Aureimonas sp. SA4125: one gene and its partner. The protein of the gene in region 2 interacts with the protein of the main gene of each other region in a pairwise test. Links are inferred from orthologs where the notes say so. Each region holds a gene or a part of one and is shown on either strand. Other genes may lie near its edges. The genes, in order: Sa4125_RS11025 and Sa4125_RS21340.

Region 1 (8,518 bases), 2.1 Mb from region 2 along the record:
GGCCGCCTCGTCGAGAAGGTCGACCTTGTTCCAGACCTCGACGAGGTGCCCGGCATCGGCGGTGTCGATGTCGAGATCGGCCAGGATCTTGTTGACGTCGCTCGCCTGCGCCGAGGCGTCGGGATCGCTCATGTCGCGCACATGCAGGATCAGCTCGGCCTCGACCACTTCTTCCAGCGTCGCCCGGAAGGCCGCGACGAGATGCGTCGGCAGGTCGGAAATGAAGCCGACGGTATCGGAGACGATCACCTCGGTGCCGTGCGGCAGCGCGATGCGGCGAAGCGTCGGGTCGAGCGTGGCAAAGAGCAGATCCTGCGCGAGGACGGACGCGCCGGTGATGGTGTTGAACAGCGTCGACTTTCCGGCATTGGTATAGCCGACAAGGGCGATGACGGGATGCGGCGCCTTCTTGCGTTTGGCACGGTGGAGCGTGCGCGTGCGGCGGACGGCTTCGAGATCCTTCTCCAGGCGCTTGATGCGCTCCTGCAACTGACGCCGGTCGGATTCGATCTGCGTCTCGCCGGGGCCGCCCAGGAAGCCGGCGCCGCCGCGCTGGCGTTCCAGATGCGTCCAGGACCGGACAAGCCGGCCCTTCTGATAGTTCAGGTGCGCCAGCTCGACCTGCAGCCTTCCCTCCTTCGTGCGCGCGCGGCGCCCGAAGATCTCGAGGATCAGGCCGGTCCGGTCGAGCACCTTGGTGCCCAGTTCCTTTTCCAGATTGCGCTGCTGCACGGGCGTCAGCGGATGGTCGATGATGACGAGCCCGATCTCCTCCGCGGCGACGACGCCCTTCAGTTCCTCGACCTTGCCTGCACCGATCAGCGTCGCCGGCCGGGCCTTTGCCACGGAGATGATCCCGCGGGCCACGATCTCGAGATCGATCGCCGCGGCCAGACCGCAGATCTCCTCAAGCCGCTGCTCGTCGGCGCGCCTGATGACATCGGTACCCGCACTGGCGCGGTCCTCGGCCAACTGCACCTTCTTCAGGAGCGGCACGAACACCCCTGCCCGCGTCACGACGGCCTTGTGCTCAATGGGACCTTTCGGCCGCGTCTCGTCGAATTCGGTCAATCAGACTTGTCCTGGCTCTTCGGTCTCGAACATGTTCACCGGCTGTGATGGCATGATGGTCGAGATGGCATGCTTGTAGACGAGCTGCGAGTGGCCATCGCGGCGCAGCAGCACGCAGAAATTGTCGAACGATGTCACCACGCCTGTGAGCTTGACGCCGTTCACGAGAAAGATGGTGAGGGAGATCTTCTGCTTTCTGACGGTGTTCAGAAAGACGTCCTGCAGGTTCTGCAAGCGATCGGCCATGAGACATTCCTATTTTCTTGTTGGCGTAACCCAGGACGTTGCCCGGGCGGGCGCGGTTCGGTCTGATATGGGCAGTCTAAGGACGCATGCCGATCGCCACCCGGATAGCACTTTTGGCTGCTGCGGCGCAACCTCGGCACCCCGTTGCGCGTCCCCATCCAAACCCATGCTGCAGCGGCCCTGGCGCGCCAAAACGTCAGATGCCGAGGGACTTCAGCTTGCGGTGAAGCGCCGAGCGTTCCATGCCGACGAATTCGGCCGTACGCGAGATGTTGCCGCCGAAGCGGTTGATCTGCGCCATCAGATATTCCTTCTCGAAGACCTCCCGGGCGTCACGCAGGGGAAGCGCCAGAATGCGGCCGTCAGACTGGCTCGGCGTGCGCGGCAGCATGTCGCCGACCTCGTGCGGCAGCATGTCGGCCGAGATCGGCGCATCGTCGTCGCCCTCCCGCGAGAGGATCATCAGCCGTTCGACATTGTTGCGCAGCTGGCGGATGTTGCCCGGCCAATCGCTCGACTGCAGCACTGCCATGGCTTCAGGGCTGATCGCCTTCGTCTTGATACCGGTCTGCTCGCCGATCTGCTTCATGAAAGCCTCGATCAGCAGCGGGATGTCGGCGCGGCGTTCTGACAAGGGCGGCACGGCGATCGGCACGACCGCGAGCCGGTGATAGAGGTCCTCCCGGAACGTTCCTTCGCTGATCATCGATTCCAGGTTCTGCGCCGTCGAGGACACGATGCGCACGTCGACCTTGACGCGCTTGGTTCCGCCGACACGCTCGAAAGTCTGTTCGGTCAGGACGCGCAGGATCTTGTTCTGCGTCTCGCGCGGCATGTCGCCGACTTCGTCGAGGTAGAGGATGCCGCCGTGCGCTTCCTCGAAGGCACCGACCTTGCGCTCGACGCCAGCAGGCGCGTCGGTGCCGAACAGCTCGACCTCCATGCGATCCGGCGTGATCGCTGCGGCGTTCAACGCGACGAAGGGGCCGTTGGCGCGGGCAGAGGCGGCATGGATGGCGCGGGCCACCATTTCCTTGCCCGAGCCCGAGGGCCCGAGAATCATCACGCGGCTGTTGGTCGGCGCCACGCGCTCGATCGTCGTGCGCAGCTGGTTCATCGGATGCGACTTGCCGAGGAGCTCGGAGAAGTCGACCGAGCGGCGCCGGAGGTCCGAGACCTCGCGCCGCAACTTGGAGGTCTCGAGCGCCCTTTCCGCGACCAGCACCAGGCGGTCGGCCTTGAAGGGCTTCTCGATATAGTCGTAGGCACCGCGACGGATCGCCGAGACGGCCGTCTCGATGTTGCCGTGGCCCGAGATCATGACCACGGGAACCTCAGGATGCTGCGCCTTGATCGCCTCGAGAAGGTCGAGCCCGTCGAGCCGGCTGCCCTGGAGCCAGATGTCGAGGAAGACCAGACGCGGCACACGGTCGGCGATCGCCTGCAGCGCAGCGTCGGAATTGCCGGCGATGCGCGTCTCGTGGCCTTCGTCCTCCAGAATGCCGGCGACGAGATCACGGATGTCGGCTTCGTCATCGACGATGAGGATGTCTGACGCCATCAGTCACCAGTCCTTTCTACTGCAGGGGAATGTGAGGGGCTCGCGTCGTCCGCAGGCGTCTGCGTTGCCGGCAGAACGACACGAACCAGAGCGCCCTGTTCTTGTTCCGGGGCGTCACCGAGTTGGATCGTGCCGCCATGCTCCTCGATGATCTTGCGCACGATGGCGAGGCCGAGGCCGGTCCCCTTCTCGCGCGTCGTCATATAGGGCTCCAGAAGGCGTTCGCGATCCTCGCGGGGAAAGCCGCGGCCGTTGTCGGTGAAATCGATCCGGTGAAAACCACCGGACGTCGTGACGGCAATGCCGATCCTGCCTTCCGCGAGTTCGGAAGCCTCAACGGACTCGACGGCGTTTTTCACGATGTTGCCGAAGGCCTGGCTTAGAAGGCGGATGTCGAATGTCCCAAAGAGCGGCGCCGCACCGAAGTCGGTCGAGAAAACGATGCCGTGATCGCCCATCTCGCGCATGAAAACCGCTTCCTTCAGCGCTTCCCGAAGATCCCGGTTTTCCATGCGCGGCTTTGGCATGCGCGCGAAGCTGGAGAATTCGTCAACCATGCGGCCGATGTCGGAGACCTGCCGGATGATCGTGTCGACGCAGCGATCGAACACTTCGCGATCGCCCTCGACCATCTTGCCATAGCGCCGCCTGATGCGTTCAGCCGAGAGCTGGATCGGGGTCAGCGGGTTCTTGATCTCATGGGCGATGCGGCGGGCGACATCGGCCCAGGCAGACGAGCGCTGCGCGTCGACGAGGTCGGTGATGTCGTCGATGGTGACGACGCTCGACTGCGCGCCTTCGCGGGTCTCCTCCGAGGTCACGCGAATGGCCAGAACCCGTTCGCGCTCCTGGGTGCGCAGCTTGATCTCTTCCTGGTACTCCGCCTTGCGCGAGGCCGCGGCGGCGCGGTGGATCTGGGCGATCAGCGGAAAGATCTCGCGCAGGTTGCGCCCGACCGCCTCGCCCGAGGAAACCGCCAGAATGCGCTCGGCCGAAGGGTTCAGCATCGAGATCGTGCCATCGCTGCCGACGCCCATGACGCCGACGGTCACGCCCGAGAGCACGGCTTCTGTGAAGCGCCGCCGCTCGTCGATCACGTCCTTCGCGTGCACGAGTTCGCCCCGCTGCGTCCGCAGCTGGCGGATCATGTTGTTGAAGGTGTTGGACAGCGAGCCGACGTCACCGTCCGAGGCGCGCACCGGCACGGAAATGGCGAGATTTCCTTCACTGACCTCGTCGGCGGCAGAGATGAGGAGCCGGATCGGCCGCACCAGACGGTCGGCGACGCCGATGCCGGTCCAGATCGCAGACAGGAGAACGATCAGCGTAATGCCGAGATAGAGCAGCGCGAACGCGATCTGGGTCCCGATCCGGTTGCTCTGGAGGCTCGAATATTCCGCCGAGCGATCCTCCATCAGCCGCAGCGCCGAGATGACCTCGGGATCGACGGCCCGCACGGTGTAGAGAAAGATATTGTCGCCGAGGGCCCGGAGCTTGAGGATGGCGCCGACCAGATTGGTGACGCCCGGCGGGATGAAGACGAGATTGCCCTGCTTGGCCTGCTCCATGGCGTCCGCCGGCGGCGCCGGCAGGGGCCGTTCCACCGGCACGTCGGCCCGCATCACCGGATCGCCGGTCTCCCGCAGCAGCTGCGCCCCGATCAACGACCGCCCCCTCGCCTGCTCGGTCAACAGTGCCTGGAAGCCGGTTCGGTCGAGGTCGTAGAGACGGCGCTGGGCATCGAGATCGTAGGCCATCGACAACGTGGTGCCCTGCAGATTGCGGGCGTTCTCGTTGACATAGGCCCGGGCGACGCTGACGGACGATTCCACGATCGCCCGCGTCCGGATCTCGAACCATCGGTCCAGGCCAAGGTCGAGCGTGATGCCTGCGACGACCGCCACGAGCAGCGCCGGCAGTGCCGCGACGATGGCAAACAGGACGACGATCCGCACATGCAGGCGCGAAGCCGCCTTGCCCTGGTGGCGGGCCCGCGCCATCCGCAGGACCTCGCGCCAGATCAGCGCGCAAAGACCCAGAACGAAAGCGCCGTTGACCACCGAGGCGATGCGCACGACCGTTTCCGTCGGCTCGATCGGCGTCAGCCCCATGAGGACAACGAAGGAGATCGCCCCCGTCACCAGCGCGCTGGCGACGGCGATCACTCCGGGCACCAGCATGAACCGCCGCCGTTCCGGAAGAACGGCGGCGTCGTGGTCGGATTCTGCGGGCTCTGCTGTCATCGAGTCGCTTCGAACATTTGCGTCAGTTGCGAGATTGCAACGTAATGTGTTCGAAATGCAACGGACGCAAGAAAAGTTGAGCTATCGAAGCGACCGGACCACGGAGACGTCGAGATCCCGAATCTTCTTGCGCAGCGTGTTCCGGTTCACGCCGAGGAGATCGGCAGCCTTGACCTGATTGCCGCGGGTCGCCGCCAGCGCGGCCGCGATCAGCGGGTACTCGACTTCCCGCAGGATCCGGCCATGCAGTCCCGGGGGTGGGAGCTGGTCACCGAAGGACGCGAAATAGTCGGACAGGTACCGCTCCACCGAAGCACTGAGATCAACCGGCCGGCTGCCGTCGGTCTCGCTGTCGAGGGCACGGGCATATTCGTTCGACAGCTCGTGCTCGATGAGCTCGCCGGAAATCTCGTCCTGCGGATAAAGGGCCGACAGGCGCCGGATCAGGTTTTCCAGTTCGCGCACATTGCCTGGCCAAGTGTAGCGCCGCATGACGTCGAGTGCGCCCTGGCTCAGCGTCTTGCGCGGCAGCCCCTCCTTCTGCACTTCGGTGAAGAAGTGGCGGGCAAGATCGGGCAGATCCTCGATTCGTTCGCGCAGCGGCGGCAGCCGAAGCGGCACCACGTTCAGCCGATAGAAAAGATCCTCGCGAAACAGGCCGCGGCTGATCAGCTGGCGCAGATCCTTGTTCGTCGCCGAAACGATGCGCACGTCGGTGGCGATCGGGGTGCGTCCGCCGACGACCGTGTATTCGCCCTGCTGCAACACCCGCAGCAGCCGGGTCTGCGCCTCCATCGGCATGTCGCCGATCTCGTCGAGAAAGAGCGTGCCGCCTTCGGCCTGCTCGAAGCGGCCGCTCGACCGGCTCTGGGCGCCGGTGAAGGCACCCTTTTCGTGGCCGAACAGCTCGGACTCGATGAGGTCGCGCGGGATGGCCGCCATGTTGATCGCGACGAACGGGCCCTTGCGACGGCGCCCGTAATCGTGGAGCGCGCGCGCGACGAGTTCCTTGCCCGTGCCGGATTCGCCGGTGATGGTCACCGTAAGATCGGTCTGCATCATCCGCGCCAAAGCGCGGTAGATGTCCTGCATCGCCGGCGACCGGCCAACCAGCGGCATGTTGTCGGCTGGATCCTCGCCGGGACCGGCACTCGGCTGGGGCTTCGGCTCGGCCAGCGCGCGGCGGACGATCGAGACCAGCTCGGTCAGATCGAAGGGCTTGGGAATATAGTCGTAGGCCCCTTTTTCCGACGCCTTGATGGCCGTCATGAAGGTATTCTGCGCCGACATCACCACCACCGGCAGGTCGGGCCGGCTGTTCTTGATCTTCGGCAGCACGTCGAAGGCATTGCCGTCCGGCATCAACACGTCGGTGATGACGAGGTCGCCCTCGCCGGCCGAGATCCAGCGCCAGAGCGTCGCGATGTTGGCGGTGACGCGCACTTCGTAGCCGGCGCGCATCAAGGCCTGGGAAATGACCGTGCGGATCGCGGCGTCGTCGTCGGCAACGAGTATCTGAGCGGGAGCCATCAGATCATGTCCTTCAATGGTCGCCGGCTGCGACGTCTGCTTCGACGGGGCCGGCCGGGTCCATGGCCTCCCGCCACATGGGCATGAGAACCCGGAAGGTCGTATGCCCCGGCTGCGACTCGCATTCGATGACGCCGCCGTGGTCGCCGATGATTTTCGCGACGAGGGCCAGCCCGAGGCCCGAGCCGCTGGGCTTGGTGGTAACGAAGGGATCGAAGATGTTTTCCCGGATATCCTCGGGAACACCCGGGCCATTGTCCTCGACGAGAAACTCGAGCGGCAGGGTGACGCGGCGCTTGGTCCCGGGCACCGACAGACGGACGCCCGGACGGAAGGCCGTGGACAGGCGGATTTCGCCTCCCTCATGTCCGGCAATCGCCTCGTTGGCGTTCTTCACGAGGTTGAGGAACACCTGGACGAGCTGGTCGCGATTGGCGAAGACGGAGGGCAGTGACGGGTCGTAGTTTTCCACGAACTTCGTTCCCCGGGCGAAGCCGCTGCGGGCCAGCGTCTTCACATGGTCGAGGACCGAATGGATGTTCACCGCGGAGCGCTCGATCGGCCGCTGGTCGGAGAAGACTTCCATGCGGTCGACCAGCTTGACGATCCGATCGCTCTCTTCCTGGATGAGGCGCGTGAGCACCCTGTCCTCGTCGCTAACGGCGGTCTCGAGGAGCTGCGCTGCCCCCTTGATGCCGGAGAGCGGATTACGGATCTCGTGCGCCAGCATCGCGGCAAGGCCGGTGACCGTACGGGCGGCCGACCGGTGCGTCAGCTGCCGGTCCATCTTGTCGGCGATGGAACGGAGCTGAATCATGATCACGACATGATCAGGCGCATCGACTAGGCCCGAGACGTAGAGATCGACGAGCCTTTCCCCGCCGATCCGCGGCGAGGACACGTCGACGCGGTATTCGCTGATGCGTGAGCGATCGGCGCGCACCTGCTCGATCAGGCCGAAGAGCGGACTGTCGGCGGGGATGAAGTCGGAGAGCTGGCGCTTCACGAGATGCGAGGCGCCGGCGGAGAAGAACTGCTCCGCGTCCGAATTGGCAAACACGAAAAAACCCTCGGCGTCGATGACGATCACCGGATGCGGCAGCGCGTTGAGGATCCGGAGCTGCAGCTCCGGCAGGGCAGGAGTTTTCATGTCAGGCAGCCTCTCGCCTCCTTGTCGCATCGGTCCCGCGCTCGATCTCGGCGATGCTGGTATCGCCGAACACATGGCGCAGCCGCTCGATCGCGACCGCCGACGAGCGCGCGACGAGGATGGCGGCGCGGTCCGCGGTGATCTCCGCGCCGCTCGCCGCCGCAAAGCCATCGAGATACCAACCGAGATGCTTGCGCGAATGGCGCAGCCCCGTATCGCTGCCATAGTGGAGGAGCATGTCCTCGTAGTGGTCGATCACGAAGTCGGCAAAGGACAGGGCGTCGAGATCATCGAGGGTGATGGCGCCGGCAAGAAGCCCGGGAAACCACGGCCTGCCATAGGTGCCGCGCCCGATCATCACCGCGTCGGCGCCGCTCGCCGCCAGCATGGCCGACCGCTGGCCGCTCGCGACGAGATCGCCATTGGCCACCACCGGCACCGTCACGGCCGCCTTGACGGCGGCGATGGCCCGCCAGTCGGCCGAGCCCGTGTAGAGCTGCTGGCGGGTTCGCCCATGTACCGTGATCATCCGGACACCGGCGGCCTCGGCGCGCGCGGCGATTTCCGGCGAGTTGATCGTCTGGTGGTCCCAGCCGAGCCGCATCTTCAGCGTCACGGGGACGGCACCCGCGCCGGCCACCGTCGCGTCGACCAGCCGCAGTGCCAGATCCGGCTCGCGCATCAGCGCCGATCCGGACTGGCCGCCGACCACTTTCT
Region 2 (8,592 bases):
CGGCGGGTGGTGCGGGTCTTGTGGCGAAGCATCATCGTCCTCTTTCGTCGTTGCCCGTCCCGGCCGCCTTTCGGCGGCCCGTGTCGAAACACCATCCTCGAACGGGCTGTCGGCCAAATGGATGCCACGGGCTCAAGGCTTCAATAGGGCGCAGGCGCCGGCTACATCCGCTCTTCTTCCGTCGGCACGAGGATTTCGCGCTTGCCGGCATGGTTCGCAGGCCCGACGATCCCCTCGCGTTCCATCCTCTCGATGATCGAGGCGGCCCGGTTGTAGCCGATCGACAGGCGCCGCTGCACGTAGGAGGTCGAGGCCTTGCCGTCGCGCAGGACGATCGCCACCGCCTGGTCGTAGAGGTCGGCCTCGCCGTCCGGATCGCCGCCGGTATCGCCACCCTTGCCGCCCGTCTCGCCGCCCAACTCGTCATCTTCTTCGAGGATCGCGTCGAGATAGTCGGGCGTGCCCTGCGCCTTCAAATGCGCCACGATATGCTCGACCTCGGCATCGTCGACGAAGGGACCGTGGACGCGCTGGATGCGCCCGCCGCCGGCCATGAACAGCATGTCGCCCATGCCGAGCAGCTGTTCGGCGCCCTGTTCCTGCAGGATGGTGCGGCTGTCGATCTTCGACGTCACCTGGAAGGAGATGCGGGTCGGAAAATTCGCCTTGATGGTGCCGGTGATGACGTCGACCGAGGGGCGCTGCGTCGCCATGATGACATGGATGCCGGCGGCGCGGGCCATCTGGGCGAGGCGCTGGACCGTGCCTTCGATGTCCTTGCCCGCGACCATCATCAGGTCGGCCATCTCGTCGATGATGACGACGATGTAGGGCAGCGGCTGGAGGTCGAACTCCTCCGACTCGAAGATCGGCTCGCCGGTCTCGCGGTCGAATCCCGTCTGCACGGTGCGCGAGATCGTCTCGCCCTTTTCGATGGCGGCGGCGACGCGGGCGTTGAAACCGTCGATGTTGCGCACGCCGACCTTCGACATCTTGCGATAGCGGTCCTCCATCTCGCGCACCGTCCATTTCAGCGCGACGACGGCCTTCTTCGGATCGGTGACGACGGGGGAAAGAAGATGCGGAATGCCGTCATAGACGGAAAGTTCGAGCATCTTCGGGTCGATCATGATCATCCGGCACTCGGCCGGCGACAGCCGGTAGAGCAGCGACAGGATCATGGTGTTGATCGACACCGACTTGCCCGAGCCGGTGGTGCCGGCGACGAGAAGATGCGGCATCTTGGCGAGATCGGCGATGACCGCCTCGCCGCCGATCGTCTTGCCGAGCGCCAGCGCCAGCTTCGCCTTGTTGTGCTGGAAGGATTCCGACGCGATCATCTCGCGGAAGTAGACCGTCTCGCGTTTCTGGTTCGGCAGCTCGATGCCGATGGCGTTCTTGCCGGGAATGACGGCGACGCGGGCCGAGATGGCGCTCATCGAGCGGGCGATGTCGTCGGCAAGACCGATGACGCGGCTCGACTTGATGCCGGGCGCCGGCTCCAATTCGTAAAGCGTCACCACCGGACCGGGCCGCACCTCGATGATCTCGCCGCGCACGCCGAAGTCGTCGAGAACGCCCTCCAGAAGCCGGGCGTTCTCCTGCAGGATCTCGGGCGACAGCATGGTGTCGCGGCTACGCGGCCGCGGCGGCGCGAGCAGGTCGATCGGCGGCAATTCGAAGGGGAGCGGCACGGCGTTGCGGGCGAGCATCGCCTCGCCGCCGCGCTGCGTGCGGCCGCGCGCCGGAATGGTGGCAGCGGGCGCGACACGCACCGGTGCGGCGGCAAGCGCCGAGGTGCGGGCCGGAAGGGGTGCCGGCTCGGCACGGACGGCCTCCCGAGCCGCAGGCGCCACTGCCTCGCTCTTCCCGCGCCGCTTGCCGGGGAACGCGACGATATTGGCGGCAAGGCCCCGCCAGCCCGAGGTCTCCTCGACCGGGGGGCGGTCCGTGACGGGCTCGGCCGGCCCGACAATGGCGTCGTCGAGGTCGAGGCCGTCGACGTTCTGATCGTCTTCCAGGCCCTCGGCGCGGTAAGCGTCGTCTTCGTCCTCCACCTCGAAGGCATCGTCGTCGACAGCCGTCGCGCGCGGCGCGGCAACCGGCGTATCGAACTGGAAAGGCTCTGGCTTGTCGCTGCGGGGTTCGCCGTTCTCCTCGTCATCGAGCGGATCGATGTAGCCGCCGCTCTGCGCGGGCGCCGTGACGCGGATCTGGCGGGGATGGGTCTCACGGGGCGGCGGCGGCGGCGTGAACTCGGTATCCTCCTGCGGATTGTCGTGCCAGGTGTCGAAGCGGTCGGCGAACTCCGCCGGCTCGTTGCGCTTGGCCTGCAGATCGGTACGGCGCCGGTCGAAGGCGGCCTTGGCCGAATAGGCGGTGTGCGCGAGGGCGCCGAAGAGAAGGGCGAGCTTGCCTTCACCCTCGTCCTCGTCCTCCTCGGCGGCGGACCGGGCGGCCTGACCGGTCGCGGCGGCGCGCGCCGCAATCTGCGTGCGGCGGTCGGCGGCCACCATGGGATCGGCCGAGGGACGATCGATGAGCGCCGCGCCGTTTAGAAAGAGCCAGCCGGCCGGCACCGCGATCATCGCCGCCAAGACCATGGCGAGAACGCCATCGGGATAGGCGCCGGTGGCGAGCGCCGGAAACTTGAGGACCAGGTCGCCGGCGACGCCGCCGAGACCGATCGGCAGCGGCCAGCCGGCCGGCGCCGTCAGGCAGCCGAGCGCCGCAGACGCCAGCACCACGCCGGCCAGCGCCAGCCAGGCACGGCGCCAGATCCGGTCGATCGGCTTGCCCAGGGCGACGATGATGCCCCAGATGACGGGCAGGACCGCCAGAAGCACGGCGCCGAGGCCGAACACCTGCATGACGATGTCGGCCACCACCGCGCCGGCCGGGCCAGCGAGATTGGCGACCTCGTTGTGGTTGGACTGGCTGAAGGACGGGTCGGTCACCGTCCACGTCGCCATCGACACCGCGAGGAAGGCTGCAAGCCCGAGCAGCCCGAAACCGACGGCGATCTCGCCCTGGCGGCGCAGGAAGCCGGTCGGTTCGGGACGATGCGCCCCGTCGGTCCGCGCCGCTGTCCGTGGTCCCGTTGTCGTAGACGCCATCATCAATTCGCCCATTCCACTGCATCGGTCGACCCCGGTGAATCACCGAAGCCTGCTGGTGGACAGAGTAAGTCGTTCTGGTTAAAGCCTCTTTAACCCTAAGCTCGGGTTGACACGCCGCCACCGCCGCGCCGCCGCGGCACCGGCACGCTCGATCCGGCATGCGACCACTTGTCCCGGTCGAGCGATGGGTTAATTCTAGCCGAAACGAACTCGGGGAGGACGGCAGACATGCATATCCGACACGAAGCCACGGAAACCGGCGGACGCTTCCTCGTCAGCGACGTTCCCGGCGCCGAACTGATCTATCTCCATCCGCGTCCTCGGACGATCGTCATCGACCACACCTTCGTGCCGGAAACCCGGCGCGGCGAGGGCACGGGCGAGACGCTCGTGGCGGCGGCGGTCGACTATGCCCGGCGCATGGGATTGCAGGTCGACCCGCGCTGCCCCTTCGCCCAGCGCAAATTCGCTCGCCACGCCGACTGGCAGAGCCTGCTGGCGAAGTAGCGCCCGCCCGCCGGCATCGCCGGTCACGGCATCCGGCCGACAGACTTGCGCGCGACAGACTTGCGGCCGGCAGACTTGCGGCCGGCAGACATGAAAAAGGGCGAGCCTTGCGGCCCGCCCTTTTTGCCGAGGTGAAGGGGGCGCCATCGCCCCCTTGCCGGTTCAGGAGGCGTGATAGGCCGCCTCGCCGTGATAGGTGATGTCGAGACCCTCGCGCTCGGCTTCGACAGTCGGGCGCAGACCGATCACGAGATCGACGATCTTGTAGAGAATGAGCGAACCGATGCCGCTCCACACGAGGGTGATGAGCACGGCAATGATCTGCGAGTAGACCTGGCCGCCCATGGTGACGCCGTCGACATAGCCGACGCCGCCGAGCGAGGAGCTCGCCAGGAAGCCGGTGCCGATGGCGCCGATGATGCCGCCGATGCCGTGGATGCCGAAGACGTCGAGCGCATCGTCATAGCCGAACTTCGGCTTGATGACGGCGACGAAGAAGTAGCAGACGACAGAGGCGATCGCACCGAGGAAGATCGCCGCGACCGGCCCGATCAGGCCGGCGGCGGGCGTCACCGCGACCAGTCCGGCGACCATGCCGGACGCAGCGCCCAGCATCGAGGCCTTGCCCCGACCAAAGCTTTCCGCGATGGCCCAGGCGACGATCGCGCCGGCGGTTGCCGTGAACGTGTTGATCATGGCAAGCGCGGTGCCGCCATTGGCCTCGAGGTTGGAACCGGCATTGAAGCCGAACCAGCCAACCCAGAGAATGGAGGCGCCGACCATGGTCAGCGTCATCGAGTGCGGCGCCATCATGTCGCGGCCGAGGCCGGTGCGCTTGCCGATCATGATGCAGCCGACAAGTCCGGCGATGCCGGCATTGATATGCACGACCGTGCCACCGGCAAAGTCGAGCGCGGCGATACCGCCGGCATGGGCGCCGGTGAAGATGAGCCCTGCGGCATCCCACACCATGTGCGCGACCGGGAAGTAGATGAAGGTCGCCCAGAGGATCGAGAACAGGATCACCGCGGAGAACTTCACCCGTTCGGCAAACGCACCGATGATGAGCGCCGGCGTGATGGCGGCGAACGTCATCTGGAAGCAGATGAAGACATATTCCGGAATGACCTCGGAGGAGAACGTCGCCGAGACCGAATCCGTCGTGACACCGGCGAGGAACAGCTTGCCGAGGCCGCCCCAATACGGGCTGGTGGATCCGCCGAAGGCCATGGAATATCCGTAGACGACCCAGACGATCATCATCACGGCGGTGATCATGGTGACCTGCATCAGCACCGACAGCATGTTCTTGGCGCGCACGAGACCGCCGTAGAACAAGGCAAGGCCCGGCACCGTCATGAACAGGACGAGGATCGAGGAGATCAGCATCCAGGTCGTGTTCCCGGGATTGGGAACGGCAGGAGCTGCCGGCGCCACAGCGGCAGCCGCATCGACCGCCGGGGCGGCGGCGTCCTGGGCGAAGGCCGCGGTTGCGGCGAGGCCGGCGAGAACCGCGGTCGAGAGGAGGGTTTTGGCAAATCGCATGTGAATTCGGTCCTTTCTCAGAGCGCGTTCGCGTCGACTTCGCCGGTGCGGATGCGCACGGCGGAATCGATGCCGAAGACGAAGATCTTTCCGTCGCCGATCTGGCCGGTCTTGGCGGCGACCGTGATCGCCTCGACGGCGCGGTCGACCATGTCGGTCGCCACGGCGACCTCGACCTTCAGCTTGGGCAGGAAGCTCACGGCATATTCGGTGCCGCGATAGATCTCGGTATGACCCTTCTGGCGGCCGTAGCCCTTCACTTCCGTCACGGTGAGCCCCTGGATCCCGACGGCGGTCAGGGCTTCACGCACCTCGTCGAGCTTGAACGGCTTGATGATGGCCATCACGATTTTCATGTGCACCTCGAATCTTGAGCGGCGGCCGGGCGATCGGGCGCCGCTGTGCCGAGCCATCTGCCCTCCGGACTGCATGCCCGAGAAGGTGACTGCTCCTCACTATCCAAGCCGCGTGCCAAGTGAGCCGCTTGTCGCGATTTCGCCGCATTTTCGATGCCGCGACGCACAATCGCCCGATCATGCGTCAGCTCGGGGCGCACAATCTCCGATCAAATGCCGCATCACGAGGCATGTGACTAATTTTCCGGCATAATCTTCCTTGGACGGATCAGCCCTTCCTGAGCCACGGAGGCGACAAGGTTTCCGCTCAGCGAAAACAGCGAACCGCGCGTCAACCCGCGGCCGCCGGAGGAACTCGGGCTGTCCTGGGCGTAGAGCAGCCAGTCCGAGACCTTGGCAGGTCGATGGAACCACATGGAATGATCGAGGCTCGCGGCCTGGATGCCGGCGTCGAAGACCGAGCGGCCATGGGCGAAGAGGGCGGTATCGAGCAGCGTCATGTCGGAGAGATAGGCCAGGACGGCGGCATTCAGGGCCGGATCGTCGCCGATGTCGGACAAGGCACGGACCCAGATCTGCTGCACCGGGTCGAGCTTGTCGTTGGTCAGATAGTGATCGAAGGACACCGGCCGGAACTCGATCGGCCGGGGGCGGCGCCAGTAGCGCTGCACCGGCTCCGGCGCCTTGTCGAGCAGCAGGGCGGAGAGTGCCGCCCCGTGCGGCAGAGTGTCCGGATGCGGCACGTCCGGCATCGGCGCCTGGTGCGCCAGCCCCTCCTCGTGTCGCTGGAACGACGCCGAGAGCGAGAAGATCGCCGCGCCGTGCTGGATTGCGACGACGCGCCGCGTGGTGAAGGAGCCGCCGTCGCGGATGCGGTCGACATCGTAGACGATCGGCACCTTCGGATCGCCCGGCCTGAGGAAATAGCCGTGCAGCGAATGCACCATGCGTTCGGGATCGACGGTGCGCTGGGCGGCGACCAGCGCCTGGGCGATCACCTGCCCGCCGAACACACGCTGCCAGCTCTGATCGGGCGAAACGCCACGAAAGAGATTCTCTTCGATCCGCTCGAGATCGAGGATCTTCAAAAGCTTCGCGACGCCCTCGTCCATGGTCGTTCCCTTCTCTTTGCCGCCGATCGCGGTCCTTCGGCTATGCACCAGCTTGCCGAGGGGGCGTCAATGTGTCCGGCGCGCCTCGAGGGTCGCCGGTTCGAACGTTCTCCGGTTGTCGCCGCCGCCTTATGTCCCTAGATCAGACGACGCCTTGGAAAGGGCACGGGCCGCGCAATGGCCGAGGAGAGCTTGCATGTCCGATGTCGACACGACCTTCCCCGCCCGGATGCCCGCGGAGTTCCAGATACCCAAACGGGCCGACATCGTCGTCGCCGGTGCCGGCTATGTCGGGCTTGCAACGGCCGTCGCCATTGCCGATGCCGCGCCGAGCCTCAAGATCGTCCTCGTCGATGCCGCGCCCGAAGGCGCCTGGAAGAGGGACGGCCGCGCCTCGGCGATCGCCGCCGCCGCGATCCGCATGCTGACGCAGCTCGGACTCTGGGCGGACCTTCTGCCCGAGGCGCAGCCGATCACCGAGATGATCGTCACCGATTCCAAGACCGCGGACGTCGTGCGGCCGGTCTTCCTCACCTTCGGCGGCGAGGCCCAGCCGGGCGAACCCTTCGCCCACATGGTGCCGAACGTCGCCCTCAACGGGGCGCTGCGGGCCCGCGCCGCCGCGCTCGGCGTCGAGATCCGCGCCGCCTCGACCGTCACCGGCATCGAGGAAGGCCCGGCCTCGATCACCGTGCGTCTGGCGGGTGGCACCGGCATCGAGGCAAAGCTGCTCGTGGCCTGCGACGGCGTGAAGTCGGCGATCCGGGCCATGGCCGGCATTGCCACCATCCATAAGGACTACGGCCAGTCCGGCATCGTCTGCACCGTGGCGCACGAGCGCCCGCATGGCGGCCGGGCGGAAGAGCATTTCCTGCCCTCCGGCCCCTTCGCCATCCTGCCCCTGAAGGGCAACCGTTCCTCGCTCGTCTGGACCGAGCCGACGCGCGAGGCCGACCGCCTCGTCGCCGGCGACGACATGATGTTCGAGCTCGAACTCGAACAGCGTTTCGGCCACAAGCTCGGCCGCCTCTCCGTCGAGGGCGGCAAGCGCGCCTTCCCGCTCGGCCTCACCATCGCCCGCGCCTTCGTCAAGCCGCGTATCGCGCTCGCCGGCGACGCCGCGCACGGCATTCACCCGATCGCCGGCCAGGGTCTCAATCTCGGCTTCAAGGACGCTGCCGCGCTCGCGGAAGTCGTCGTCGACGCGGCGCGCCTCGGGCTCGATATCGGCGCGCTCGACGTGCTCGAGACCTATCAGCGCTGGCGTCGCTTCGACACGGTGCAGATGGGCGTCACAACCGACGTGCTGAATCGCCTGTTCTCCAACGACAACCCGCTTCTGCGCGCGGCCCGCTCCTTCGGCCTGTCGCTGGTCGACCGCGCTCCGCCCCTGAAGGATTTCTTCATCGGCCAGGCCGCCGGCCTCACCCGCGGACCGTCGCCGCGGCTGCTGCAGGGCGAGCCGATCTGACGCGGTTCCCGGTCGGTCTGCCGCCTTTGCCGCGGTGGCAGCGCGGGACCGGCAGCGCGGCCGGATCCGCCCCGACGTCCGCCGTCGCGCGCCGGCCGTCCACCGTGGCAAATTCTTCCCCTTACCGCCCGAGATAGAGAATTCCCGCCGCCGCGTGCCGGCGAAAAGCGCTCTATTTAGAACAATCTCAAACTCGGCGTTTTCGCGCCGGGCGAAAAGGCCTATGCAGCGGCATCGACGGCAGCGGGAAGGATCCGGTAATGGCGAATGAAGCGAAGGCGGGACCGAAGGCCTCGCCGAAGAGCAAGGGACCGCAGCTTCCCGTCGTGCTCAGCGCCAACAATCTGCTCGCCGGCGACGTCGTCTTCCTGGCGGCCGACGGCTGGACGCGCGATCCCTCCAAGGCTTCGGTCGGCGCCGACCCCGAGACCGCCGCCGCCATGGAAGCGCGCGCTGCTTCGGACGTGAAGGCCAATCTCGTC

Evidence for each region.
Region 1: the proteins of Sa4125_RS21340 (region 2) and Sa4125_RS11025 interact in binary tests that used the Escherichia coli proteins (3 or more experiments, as listed by UniProt). The link is inferred for Aureimonas sp. SA4125 from one-to-one orthologs.

Annotation. Positions count from the first base shown.
Region 1 is NZ_AP025032.1:2,372,921-2,381,438, forward strand. Bases 5,734-8,518 are described here. They hold Sa4125_RS11025 (nitrogen regulation protein NR(II)), read right to left. Parts: upstream 7,802-8,518; coding sequence 6,665-7,801; downstream 5,734-6,664. Other genes in these bases: ntrC (nitrogen regulation protein NR(I)), read right to left, coding at 5,734-6,651; dusB (tRNA dihydrouridine synthase DusB), read right to left, coding at 7,803-8,518. Also shown: GTPase HflX, read right to left, coding at 1-987; RNA chaperone Hfq, read right to left, coding at 1,072-1,317; Sa4125_RS11010 (sigma-54 dependent transcriptional regulator), read right to left, coding at 1,514-2,878; Sa4125_RS11015 (PAS domain-containing sensor histidine kinase), read right to left, coding at 2,878-5,121; more of ntrC, read right to left, coding at 5,203-5,733.
Region 2 is NZ_AP025032.1:4,509,055-4,517,646, forward strand. Bases 3,859-6,717 are described here. They hold Sa4125_RS21340 (P-II family nitrogen regulator), read right to left. Parts: upstream 5,528-6,717; coding sequence 5,189-5,527; downstream 3,859-5,188. Other genes in these bases: Sa4125_RS21335 (ammonium transporter), read right to left, coding at 3,859-5,171; tesB (acyl-CoA thioesterase II), read right to left, coding at 5,764-6,639. Outside these bases: Sa4125_RS21320 (outer membrane lipoprotein carrier protein LolA), read right to left, coding at 1-32; Sa4125_RS21325 (DNA translocase FtsK), read right to left, coding at 162-3,116; Sa4125_RS21330 (GNAT family N-acetyltransferase), read left to right, coding at 3,348-3,626; more of Sa4125_RS21335, read right to left, coding at 3,789-3,858; Sa4125_RS21350 (ubiquinone biosynthesis hydroxylase), read left to right, coding at 6,869-8,110; Sa4125_RS21355 (DUF2849 domain-containing protein), read left to right, coding at 8,371-8,592. UniProt on the Escherichia coli protein: Involved in the regulation of nitrogen metabolism. Regulates the activity of its targets by protein-protein interaction in response to the nitrogen status of the cell.